Regions from separate parts of the Cytobacillus sp. MT66 genome, predicted to be linked through region 2. Evidence: riboswitches for the same ligand, from Rfam matches in the RefSeq annotation. Region 2 holds a riboswitch; each other region holds the start of a gene.
What was found. Region 2 has a riboswitch for S-adenosylmethionine ahead of AC1Q59_RS12490 (homoserine dehydrogenase). Riboswitches for the same ligand answer to the same signal wherever they lie in the genome.
Positions count from the first base shown of each region.

Region 1: another riboswitch for S-adenosylmethionine. It lies ahead of AC1Q59_RS17980 (methionine ABC transporter ATP-binding protein); the one in region 2 lies ahead of AC1Q59_RS12490 (homoserine dehydrogenase).
Region 3: another riboswitch for S-adenosylmethionine. It lies ahead of AC1Q59_RS21870 (2,3-diketo-5-methylthiopentyl-1-phosphate enolase); the one in region 2 lies ahead of AC1Q59_RS12490 (homoserine dehydrogenase).
Region 4: another riboswitch for S-adenosylmethionine. It lies ahead of AC1Q59_RS23280 (sodium:solute symporter family protein); the one in region 2 lies ahead of AC1Q59_RS12490 (homoserine dehydrogenase).

Region 1 covers NZ_JBXAFB010000010.1:141,179-144,303, reverse strand. Annotated here, with positions in the region: gene AC1Q59_RS17985 (methionine ABC transporter permease) at 1-216, opposite strand, end outside; gene AC1Q59_RS17980 (methionine ABC transporter ATP-binding protein) at 206-1,237, opposite strand; SAM riboswitch class I at 1,328-1,431, opposite strand; SAM riboswitch class I at 1,502-1,599, opposite strand; gene AC1Q59_RS17975 (GntR family transcriptional regulator) at 1,808-2,458, shown strand; gene AC1Q59_RS17970 (NAD(P)-dependent oxidoreductase) at 2,486-3,125, shown strand, end outside.
Region 2 covers NZ_JBXAFB010000006.1:90,391-93,515, forward strand. Annotated here, with positions in the region: gene AC1Q59_RS12485 (cation:proton antiporter) at 1-474, opposite strand, end outside; gene AC1Q59_RS12490 (homoserine dehydrogenase) at 638-1,846, opposite strand; SAM riboswitch class I at 2,007-2,111, opposite strand; gene AC1Q59_RS12495 (amidohydrolase) at 2,274-3,125, opposite strand, start outside.
Region 3 covers NZ_JBXAFB010000018.1:27,283-30,407, reverse strand. Annotated here, with positions in the region: gene AC1Q59_RS21875 (CaiB/BaiF CoA transferase family protein) at 1-1,106, shown strand, start outside; SAM riboswitch class I at 1,198-1,303, shown strand; gene AC1Q59_RS21870 (2,3-diketo-5-methylthiopentyl-1-phosphate enolase) at 1,381-2,604, shown strand; gene AC1Q59_RS21865 (2-hydroxy-3-keto-5-methylthiopentenyl-1-phosphate phosphatase) at 2,601-3,125, shown strand, end outside.
Region 4 covers NZ_JBXAFB010000023.1:9,643-12,767, forward strand. Annotated here, with positions in the region: gene AC1Q59_RS23270 (MATE family efflux transporter) at 1-108, shown strand, start outside; gene AC1Q59_RS23275 (sensor domain-containing diguanylate cyclase) at 275-1,456, shown strand; SAM riboswitch class I at 1,658-1,764, shown strand; gene AC1Q59_RS23280 (sodium:solute symporter family protein) at 1,999-3,125, shown strand, end outside.

The DNA.
Region 1 (3,125 bases), on a different contig from region 2:
TACCAGCAAAATAATGAATGGAACAGAACGGAAAATATTAATAACTGCATTTAGGATAGTAAAAAACGGCTGATTTTCAAGGATCTGTCCTTTGCGGGTGGCAAAGAGCAGTATGCCAAGCGGCAGCCCGAGTACAATCGAAAAGATAAAGGAGAAGCCGACCATTTGAATCGTTTCGATGACCGCTTCGATGATCTGTTCTGAATTAACTAGCATGTGATGTCACTTCCTTGAAGCTGATTTGTTTGGCCTGCATATACGTTAAGGCGCGCTTGACTTCTGCATCAGGCCCCTGAATTTCTACAATCAGGTTGCCAAAAGGGATGCCCTGAAGTTCAGTAATGCTGCCGAACAGCACGTTGATGTCGATATCGAGCTTTTTAGCCAGCTGCGATAGAAACGGTTTGCCTGTTGACTGTCCGATAAAACTGATGCGAAAAATATGATTTGAAGCGTGATTGTTTTCAATCATATTGAGAATTGACTCTGGGATCTGATCATGCATGACTGTGCTGACAAAGTTTTGTGCTGTCTGCGTCTTCGGTGCAGAGAAGACTTCAAACACCGTGCCTTCTTCAATCACTTTTCCTGCCTCCATGACAGCGACCCGGTCACAGATTTCGCGGATCACGGACATTTCATGGGTGATCATTAAGATCGTGATGTTGTAATCCTTATTAATCTTTTTCAGCAGCTGCAAAATTGAGCTGGTTGTCTGTGGGTCCAGTGCAGAAGTTGCTTCGTCACACAGCAGAATCGAAGGCTGCGTAGCCAGGGCTCTGGCGATGCCGACGCGCTGTTTTTGCCCGCCCGACAGCTGATCAGGATACATCTCTGCTTTATCGCCTAAGCCGACGAATTCAAGCAGCTCTGCCACGCGCTTTTTGATCTGATCCTTTGGCGCTTTACTTAAAACAAGGGGCATAGCGACGTTGGCGTATACTGTTTTTGAGTTTAGTAGATTAAAGTGCTGGAACACCATGCCGATGTTTTTCTTCACTTCGCGGATCTGCTTTTCTGAAAGCGCGGTTAAGTCATGACCATCAACAATGACCTTTCCCGACGTTGGGCGCTCAAGGAAATTCACACAGCGGATTAATGAGCTCTTGCCGGCGCCGCTGAATCCAACCACCCCGTAGATTTCCCCTTTGTTAATTTTTAAATTGACATTATTTAAAGCGTGCACCTGTTTGCCGCCGCTGTTATATACCTTGATGAGATCTTTAAACTCTATCATCGTTTGAGCTCCTCTCTTCATAAAAAAAGTCCTTCTCCGTGGAAGAAGAAGGACGCAAAGTCATATGAACAATCATATGTACTTAAGGTCTTCTTATCTTCCAAGCTCTTATCTGCTTGCTGGAGTTGGCACGGTACGCAATGTCCGCTGCCGAGGTATCATCGGGCCAGTCCCTCCACCTCTCTGGATAAGAAAATATTATTTTATTAAAATATAAAAGCCCTCTTCAGGCAGAAGAGGGCAGAATGTCAGTTCCATATCCTCTTCTTATCTTTCAAGATTACTTGCTGGAATTGGCACGGTACGCAATGTCCGCTGCCGAGGCTTCACAGGGCCAGTCCCTCCGCCTCTCTTGATAAGAAGTATTTTTAATATGATAGTAACTATACATCTCGTAAATATAATTGTCAACACATATTTTATTATTCTTTTAAATTATTCAACTATACTTAAAAATTATCTTAAAATAACTTAAACTTTTTTATTGACTAAATTATCTGATAAATGTGATAATAGATGCATACTAAATTGTCGACAATGTTGTATGTTTATAATTGGACGGGGATGAAGATGGAGACAAATACGAAAAAAACGATAGCGATAAAGATTGCTGAAGAAATTACGGCAAGGATTGGAAAGCGCATGCTGCATCCAGGCGAACACCTGGTTGAAACCGCGATAGCCGAGGAATTTAAAACAAGCCGATCGCCTGTGCGGGAGGCGCTCCTCATGCTGGAACGGGACCGCCTTGTGCAGAGGATTCCCCACCAGGGAGTCGTTGTCCGGCGATTTACAAGAACGGATATTCATGAATTATACGATGTCCTTTACCGTCTTGAAGAGATCGCAATGGAAAAGGCAATCGCCAACATCCAGCCAGAAGATGCGGCAAAGCTTGAAAACGTGATCAAGCGGCAGGAACAGGCTGTAAAGGACCAGGATGTAGAGCGCTATTATGATCTGAACGAGGAATTTCACCAATTCATCTTTACGATTGCCAAGAACAAGGTTCTAAGTGAAACGTACGTATCGCTCAGGCGGTCCGCGCGGCCTTTTCGGATGCTGTCGATGGCTCAGGGTTCAAATATGGCCACATCCCTGCATGAACATAAAGAACAGGTCAAAGCTTTGATGAAAAAAGACGTCAGCACAGGAAAACGAGCGATTCACGAACAGGAAATCCGTTCACTTCGCTCACTAGATATAATATTTCCAGAATAGTAAAAATTCTAGAGGGGAATGAAGCATATGATGATCGGTTTTGTTGGTATTGGAAAAATGGGGCGTTGGATGTCAGAAAATTTATTGAATTCAGGTTATAGTTTGACCGTGTTTGATATGAATACTGAGGCCGTGAAGCCTTTACAGGAAAAAGGAGCGATTGTAGCACCATCTGTCCAGGAGCTCGGCGAACAGAGCGATATCGTGATTACCATGCTGCCGCATTCCAAGGCGGTAGAAGCTGTACTGGCAGGTAAAGATGGGCTGTTTCAATCCATGAAGCCAGGCGGGATTATCATTGATATGAGCAGTTCCTATGTGTTCAGCACAAGAAAACTGGCTGAAGATGCGAAAAGCTTTGGATTAACCTTAATCGATGCGCCGGTTTCCGGAGGGGTTAAAGGAGCCAAGGCTGGCACGCTTACCATCATGGTTGGAGCCGAGGAAAAGGATTATGTAAAGGTGCTGCCAATTTTAGAATCCCTAGGAAAAGCGATTAATCTAGTCGGACAGACCGGGGCAGGGCATGCACTTAAGGCGGTAAATAACTATCTGTCTGCGACATCCCTATATGCTTCATGTGAAGCAATGATCCTTCTTAAGAAGCTTGGCATTGATTTAAATGTGGCGCTGGATACGATCAATACAAGCTCAGGACAAAGCTTCT
Region 2 (3,125 bases):
AACTATAATGCCTTCCCATTTGAGAACAGCAGCTGTACGCGGCTTTAGTTTCGCTTGCCTTAGCAATGGAATGATGACGGTTGGCCCGGTGACAACAAATAATCCGCCAATGATGAACGAAATTTCCAGGTTTAATCCAGCAATGAAATGCGCCGCAAGCGAACCGCCGATCCACGCTAGAAAAGCTCCCACCGTAACAATTCGGAATACAGATTTCGAAATGCCCTTGATTTCTCGAATATCCAGGCTTGAGCTTCCTTCAAACAAAATAATCGCGACCGCCAAAGAAATCAGCGGGCTATAAAGCTCATCCAATGCCTCTTTCGGATTAATGAATCCAAAAATAGGTCCAATAAGCAAACCAGCAATGGACATAATGACAATCGACGGCCATTGGATCCGCCAGGCCAGCCATTGTGAAAAGATCCCAAGGCCAAGAATGACGGTTATACTAATCAATGCTGTTTGTTCCATTCCTTCACCTCATTGGGTAAAAGGGTCATCTGCAAGACTCCCTCAAAGTGAGTAATAGTTTACCAAAAAATTGAAGAACTTGCCAGGCGAGGCACAGAGAGAGGGCATGCGATCAGCCAATACTTCTAGCTAATCGCATGCCCCCAACTTGAAACACCATTATTTAATAAGTTGCCACGACTTTTTCTTTGTTTACTTCACCCAGTACTTGATAAATCTGTACTTGTGGGATTTTAATAGCATTTAAGTCCTCTTCAGATGATTTTACAATGAATACATTGTGACGAACTCTTTCGATTACTTCCGTTGCGGGAGGCAGAAGGGACGTATTTAGATCCCCGCAGATTGCCCAATAAGATACAACAGCTGCCTCACTTTTTGCAAATTTTTGTTCTGAATGTGAAGGGGCTGTAATTTTTCTATCAATATGCACTAAATCTTCAACAATAGCACTAGCAGTAGGGAACATTCCAGCACCAGGACCTTGAAGGCTGATATTCCCAACAATATCCCCATCAATGGAAACGGCATTTTGCACGCCTTCTACATGATAAAAAGGATGCTGTTCATTGACAAGGACAGGTTTAACGGAGCATTGAATGCCATTGGCCGTTTGTTCGATGGAGGCGACATGCTTAAATCGCAATCCTAATGAGGAAAAGAGTTCAATTTGCTCATAGGATATTCTGCGAATCCCTTGGCGAACGACCTGTTTCCAGTCCGGCGATTTCCCAAATGCGACTTCGCTTAAAATCATTGCTTTATAGAAAGCATCAAAGCCTTCGATATCATTGGTTGGATCGGCTTCAGCAAATCCATTATCCTGTGCTAGCTTGAGCGCAGACTCAAAGCTGAGGTTTTCTTCTCTCATTTTTGTCAAAATAAAGTTTGAGGTTCCATTAAGAATGCCTTGGATTTTTTGAATGTTATTGACGTTCAGCAGCTGTCTAAGTGTTTGAATGACAGGGATTCCGCCTGCAACTGTTGCTTCGAATCCCAATGATACATTATTTTCGATCGCTAATTGCTTCAAATCAGTCCCATGATGGGCAAACATTTCTTTATTCGCTGTGATAACATGGCAGCCACGCTGGATGGCCTGCTTCAAGTAAGAATAACATGGTTCTTTCCCTGAAATGGCATCGATGACTACATCTAATTTTTCCAATGAGATGATTTTTTCAAAATCATCAGTTAGTAGTACACTTGGATCCTCTAAGTGATGTTTATATAAGTTCTTTACTAGTACGCCAACAATTTTTACTTCTTTTCCAAAAAGGGCTTGAAGCTTTTCCTGATGAGATTGAATGGTGGCATAGACGCCTTTTCCAACTGTACCGTGTCCTAACAAGGCTATATGAATCGCCGACATTTATAAGTTCCCCCTTACCTTTCCTTTGTGAGTTACGCAATGCCCTAACTAAGCCCAATACACAACTGCGATAAAACAAAGCTACAAATAGTAAAATCCCCTTCCGCGAATCAAGACAGAAGGGGATGAGGAACTTAATAAAGAGCGATCCGTTTCCGCCTTCCCATCTTCGGAAAAAAATATTCCTCTGAAATTGGCACCGTGCAAAGGAATGCTGGTTGCCGAGGTTTCTCAGGGTCAGTCCCTCCACCTCTCTTGATAAGAAGATTGACAATTATGAAATTAATAATAATGATATCTGCTAACCTATTGGAAGTCAATACGCTTTCTTAAATTATCGAACAGAGTTTTCGTGCTTGTTCACGTCCAAATTAAAAAATGGGGACGGTCCCCCTGTATAAGGAAAACCGTCCTCATTTTTTCACAACTACATATTGTAATACCCACAAACCACTGTTCCAACTGCTTTTGCTGCTACTAAAAGGGCATCTTCATCGATATCAAATTTAGGATGATGGTTAAAGTATGGCTTTTCAACCCCTTTTGGTGTGCAGCAAATGTAGAAGAAGCAGGCTGGGAATTTTTTTGCATAATGGGCAAAGTCCTCAGAAGGAGCCATTGGTGCAAATTCCTGAACCTCTGTAATGTCTTTATCATTTGCATTTTTTAAGTAAGAAGCAACCAGTTCCGTCACTTCCGGGTCATTGTAAAGCGGCGGATAGTCTGGTGTATAGGTTAATTCGCAAGTCACATTGAATTCCTCTTGGATTCCGTTAGCGATGCGGCGAATTTCCCGTTCGATTGTTTCCCTCGTTTCTTCCGTCATAGCGCGAACATCACCTTCAATTTCCACGCTATCTTTAATGACATTAAAGGTACCTTTTCCATCAAATGAACCGATGGTGACAACCCCCATATCAAATGGATTTAACCTGCGGCTAACCACTGTTTGAATCGCTGTGACAAAATGGGCACCGGCCACAATTGAATCATTGGCCAAGTGTGGAGAAGATCCATGCCCGCCGACACCTTGGACTTTCAATTTAAAGTACGCACGGCCAGGGAATACATATCCGCTGTTATACCCTACTAAACCAGAGGGGCCAAGCGGCAGTAAATGAATGCCGAAGATATTGTCTAGATCATCTAATAAACCAGATTCAATCATGCCGATCGCACCGCCTGGCGGTACTTCCTCTGCAGGCTGGTGAATAATTTTGATTGTACCAGGGATTTCATCCTTTAATTGAATCAAGCAATCTGCCAGAACAAGCAAGTA
Region 3 (3,125 bases), on a different contig from region 2:
AGCGCCCGGGTTCTGGGGATGAAACGAGAAAAATGGGGCCGTTTAGGGAAGGAAATGACGGCTCCTTCTTTTTACAGCTAAATCGGAATAAGCACTCGATTGTTATTGATTTAAAGCAGGAAAAAGGAAGGGAAATAGTTAAAAGATTTATTGAAGATGCGGATGTATTTGTTGAGAACTTTCGCTATGGAAAGGCTGAAAGTCTTGGGTTAGGGTATGAACAATTAAAATCTATTAACCCGGGTTTAATCTATGCTTCTATTAATGCTTATGGCTTAAAGGGCCCTGATAAAGAAAAGCCTGGATACGATGCCATTATTCAAGCTAATTCAGGTTTGATGGGGATTAATGGGGCAGCGGATAGTGATATGTCGAGAATTCCTGTATCGATTTTGGATCAAGGAAGCGCCTTATGGGGTGCCTTGGGTGTTGTAAGTGCATTACTCTCCCGCAGTCAGACGGGAAAAGGGCAAAAGGTTGATACGTCCCTTTACGAAACAGGCTTATTTTGGGCTAGCTACCACCTGATGGCCTATCAGTTTACGGGCAAAGACCCTGTTAGAATGGGCTCCAACCATGCTGCTTTTACACCTTACGGGGTATTTCAAACAGGAACACAGCCAATCATGATTGGAGTTTCAAATGATCGATTATTTGGTAAGCTGTGTAAAGTCCTTGGAAAGCCAGAATGGGTAAATGATCCAAGGTATCAGAATAATCCGAAGCGGGTGCAAAATCGGCATGTGCTAAATTATGAGATTGAAATGTTATTAAAGGGGCATACGGCAGAATACTGGATTGACAGGCTTGATAGAGAAGGGGTACCTGCTTCGATTATAAATAAAATATCAGATGTTGCATCAAGCAAACAGACAGAGGAATTAGGGATGTTCCAATCTGTTGAACACTCGATTATTCCAGATCTTTCACTAATTCGTTTGCCGCTTACTCTATCAGAAAACAATCTATCCATTAGAAAGTCCCCTCCACTTTTAGGAGAGAATACACGCAGTATCCTGGCAAATCACGGATATGACGGAGCAGCAATAACTCAGCTAATTGAAACTGGGGTAGTAAGTGATATCGTTCAACAAGGCACATCCTGATTTGAAAAGTATTTAAAAATATATTGACAGTGATTAAATGAGATGGCATAATCCTTTATATAATTTGAATCTTATCAATTAAATAAATGTTTTCTTATCAAGAGCAGGCGGAGGGATGAGCCCTATGAAGCCCGGCAACCGACTCAAGTGTTGAGCACGGTGCTAATTCTCACAACGGTAACGTTGACAGATAAGAAGTCGTTTTTTTCGTGAAAACCTCTTCTTATTTGAAGAGGTTTTTTTGATGGAATTTTTTATAAAAGGGGGATAAACATTGAGTCAAGTTACAGCTGTATACCGATTAATTGCTGACAGGGAAAGCTTGCATAAAAAGGGAGAAGGTATTGCGCTGGGATTAACGGTTGGTTCTTGGACCGATCTTCCCCTGCTTGAACAAGAGCAACTAAAAAAGCACAAGGGCCATGTAGAAAAAATCAAGGAAATTGGCGAGGATCCTTCTACAGGAAAAGTGATTGCCGAATTTCATATCAGCTTTCCTGGAGGCAATTATTCACATGACCTTCCAGCCATTTTAACAACCGTATTTGGCAAGCTGAGCTTAGATGGTGCGGTAAAATTAATAGATTTAAAGTTTGATGATGAACTGTTAAGAGGATTCCCTGGACCAAGATTCGGAATCAATGGAATCCGAGAAAAGCTAAATGTCTATGATCGTCCGCTTGTGATGAGTATTTTTAAAGGGGTCATTGGCAGAGATATGAACTATCTCCTGGATCAGCTGCGGGAGCAAGCACTAGGCGGTGTAGATTTAGTTAAAGATGATGAAATTCTTTTCGAAAATGAGCTAACCCCATTTGAAAAAAGGATAACCGAAGGAAAGAAGGTTTTGGACCAAGTATATGAGGAGACCGGCCATCGCACTTTATATGCTGCGAATCTTACAGGAAGAACCTTTGACCTCAAAGAAAAAGCCCGAAAAGCAAAGGAATTAGGCGCAGATGCCTTGTTATTCAATGTCTTTACTTATGGATTGGATGTGCTTCAGGCTCTAAGGGAAGATGATGAAATTGGCTTGCCAATAATGGCTCATCCAGCATTTAGCGGTGCTTTTACATCTTCAGAAAAATATGGGTTATCCCATTCACTGTTACTTGGAAAATTAGTACGTTTATCCGGTGCCGACTTTTCTTTATTCCCATCACCATACGGAAGTGTAGCATTGGAGCGGGATAAGGTTATTAAAGTAAAAGAGGAGCTAACAAAAGATTCTTCTCTGAGGAGAGCTTTTCCTGTACCATCTGCAGGAATTCATCCAGGATTGGTACCGCTTTTAATATCAGATTTTGGAAAAGACTGTGTCATTAATGCAGGCGGCGGGGTTCACGGACATCCGCAGGGGGCAAAAGGCGGCGGGAAAGCTTTTCGCCAGGCAGTCGAAGCTGTACTTAGCAGCATTCCATTAGATCAAGCAGCACAGTATCCTGAACTTCAGGAAGCTATTAAGCTTTGGGGATGGAAGGAGCCTGTAAAATCATGATTAAGCCTGTTATTTTCTGCGACTTCGATGGCACGGTCACAAAAAAGGACAATATTATCAGCATCATGAAGCACTTTGCTCCGCCAGGATGGGAGAAATGGAAGGACGGGGTGCTATCCCGTTCGATTAGTATTAAGGAAGGGGTAGGAAATATGTTTTCCCTTCTTCCTTCCGCATTGAAAAAAGACATTATTGATTTTGTAATAGACACGGCAGAGATAAGAGATGGATTTGGTGAATTTATTCAATTTGCGAAAAAACAAAGTATTCCGATCTATATAGTCAGCGGAGGCATTGACTTTTTTGTTAAGCCAATGCTTGAATCTTTTGCTTCCATCGATGGGATTTACTGCAACGAGGCAGATTTTTCAGATGAAACAATAAAAATTCATTGGCCTTATGATTGCGATCGGCATTGTCCAAATCAAAACTGCGGCTGCTGTAAACCAAGCCTGATTCGAAGATTGGCTGGTGAGGATTCCCATGTAATTGTTATCGGCGATTCAGTGACAGATGTAGAG
Region 4 (3,125 bases), on a different contig from region 2:
TATTGGCTGGGACTGACTTTCGGCCTTCTTGCAGCCGGTGTTTTCTTATCTATGAGACTAATTTTTATCCAGCGGAAATTTAGGGAGCTTTCAACGATTGTGGATTGATAGCTCCCTATTGGGAAGTTTTTGAAATTCACAGAGCTGTCAAAATAATTAGGATTGACGATAGGAACAAAGGACTATATGATAGAAGATATAGGTGTGGAATTATTTGACTTTTTTGAAAAATAGCTTCGTTTTAAAAGAAAACTTTTCAGTGGAAGTGTAGCATATGACGACTCCAAACTTGCAAAATATCCTAAGAATTATTATTGATTTGGTAAAGAAATTAGGTACTGAAAAAGACCTGGTCTCCAAAGAAATTCTTATGGCATTAGAACAAAACTATGTAAATGATCGGGACCGGATGGCTGTACTTCCGTTATTGGAGCAGCTGGAAATCGCTAATGAAAAAATGGAAAATATCAGCTGGCTTAATAAACATTATAAAATTTTAAATGAGTTTGCACAGGTCTGCAGTAAAACTCTAAATGAAGAGATCTTGCTAAAAGAGGCGTACGAAATGGTTTCTCAAGTTATGCCGACGGATTCTTTTTATATTGCTTTATATAATGAAGAAACAGAAAGAATTCATTTTATTATCATGATGGAAGAAGGGAAAGTATATCCTAATCATGATGTTAGCATGGGGGATAACTACACATCAGAGGTGATTAAGAAGAGAAAAATTATTCACCTGCAAAAAGAGGCCCAAGCTTATGAATCAAAGGCACAGTTTGGTGTGAAGGATTCAAGATCCTGTATTTTTGTGCCTATCATTACCGATGATCATGTCAAAGGGGTTATTTCCGCACAAAGCTTTTCAGATTTTGCTTATCGGAAGGAACATGAGGAACTATTGCAGATCATTGGTGCACAGGTAATTAACTCTATCGATACAGCAAGATTGTATAGGCAAATTTATGTGATGGCGAGAATGGATGAACTGACAGGATTGAAGAATCACCGTGCCTTTCATGAGGACTTAAATCAAATGGTAAGAGATAAAGAGTCGAAGGAGTTTTCGCTTCTAATGATTGATTCCGATCAATTAAAGAAGTTAAATGACCGGTTTGGCCATGACATTGGTGATTTGTATTTAAAGGTGCTTGCAGATGGGATAAAAAGTATTTGCCAGAACGGTGCTTTAGGGTATCGATACGCAGGGGATGAGTTTATGATTATTCTTCAGAATGGCTCGTGCTTTGATACTAGTTTTGCAAAGCTGTTAGATTATTACCAGCAGCATCCATTAAGATTCGGTAACCAAAGGGTAACGATATCTATTAGTGCAGGCGCAGCAGCATTTCCAAAACATGGAACAACCGTAGACGAATTGAAAAAATCAGCAGACCGTGCGCTTTATCAGGCAAAGGAACAGGGTGGAAACCAGCTGGTTGTTTTTGAAATCTAGTGTGTCAGCTTGTCTGGAAGGATAAAAATCCTTTTAGACGACTGGCATTTTTTTAATCCTGGTCATGATTTACGCTTAATCTATTTGGGAACTGCCACCAGAATAATGTAATTGGCGAAGAATTTTTTAGAAAATTCCTAATTGACAGATCGACGATTGTTTTGTAAAATTTTATTTATTCTTACTAATTAAATATGTATTTCCTTATCAAGAGTCGGGGGAGGAACCTGGTCCGTAGATCCCGCAGCAACCTTTTACTAATGTAAAAAGGTGCTAAGTCCAGCAAGCGTATGCTTGAACGATGAGGGAGGCTAATATTATGACCTCTTCTTATCAGAAAGAGGTTTTTTGTTTGCTGTTTTATATAAGAGCCAAAAAAATGAGGGGTTCTTTTGTAATATTTCTGATTAAGTGCATAGGAATAATATGTATTGTAGTGAGAATAAAAATATTTAGCGAGGGGGCATTACAGGAACACAAAAACTTTTGAAGTCACGAAAATTCAGATACTATATATTTACTTTTTTTGAAAGGGGAAAATAATGAATAATGTAGCTTTGTATACATGGGTTGGATTTATATTATTTCTATTGATTATGCTTGCCTTGGGGTATGTTGGGACAAAGCAAACGAAAAATATTCGTGACTTTGCAATAGGTGGGGAGAGACTCGGCCCGGTAGTGCTGGGCCTATCCTTTGCAGCTACTTATTTAAGTGCAGCTACATTTCTTGGATATCCGGGCTGGTCCTATGAATGGGGACTGACTAATCTTTGGCTTATTATCGCCATGATCGGTGGTGGTGCTATTGGGGTCCTTATGGTTGCTAAAAAAATAAAGCAATTGAATGCAGAACAAAAATCACTTTCCTTACCTGATTGGCTAGGTGATTATTATCAAAGTGATTTTTTACGTGTCGGTACAGGCTTGATCTTACTATTTAATATTTTTTATATTGCTGCACAGTTTGTAGCGGGGGCAAGGATTTTTGAATATTTACTGGGAATGGATTATACAGCTGGCCTGATTCTTATTACCGCTATTGTCGTATTGTACGTCTTTGGTGGAGGAGCATTTGCTGATATTTACACAGATGCGATTCAAGTGATTTTAATGGCTATTGCAGGTATTGTCGTGTTTGTTTCAGGAATCGTAATTTTTTGGAATGGCGGGGTTACTGAGACATTTTCAGATATCGCCAATAATTTGGCTGCCCAGGATGGAAATCTAGTAAAGGTATTTAATCCTGATTCAGCACATTTTTATTCCATTGGTGCTGTAATTGGCGCAATTACGATTCAATGGGCATTTGCTTCTGCCCCACATCTATTTAATAAAGTGTTAGGTTTAAAGAACGAAAAGGATTTAGGAAAGATGATCCTTACTTATGTTATAACAGCTTCCCTTTGTGTTTTCGTCTTGTTTGGCGGAATTTTTAGCAGGGTGGCGTTGGGACCTTCAGACATAGTTGCAGATTTGGCTTTAATGGAATACATTGCGTGGGCTTTTCCAGCCATTTTTGTGGCATTCTTTGGAGTTGTTATTCTTGCTGCAGCTATGTCAACGACTGATGGGTTGTTTGTATCTATCTCTACCGTATTTGCAAATGATATTTTTCTTAAATTTTTAGTGAAACGTGGCTATGTTCGGGTAGAAGGGGAGAAAGCGGA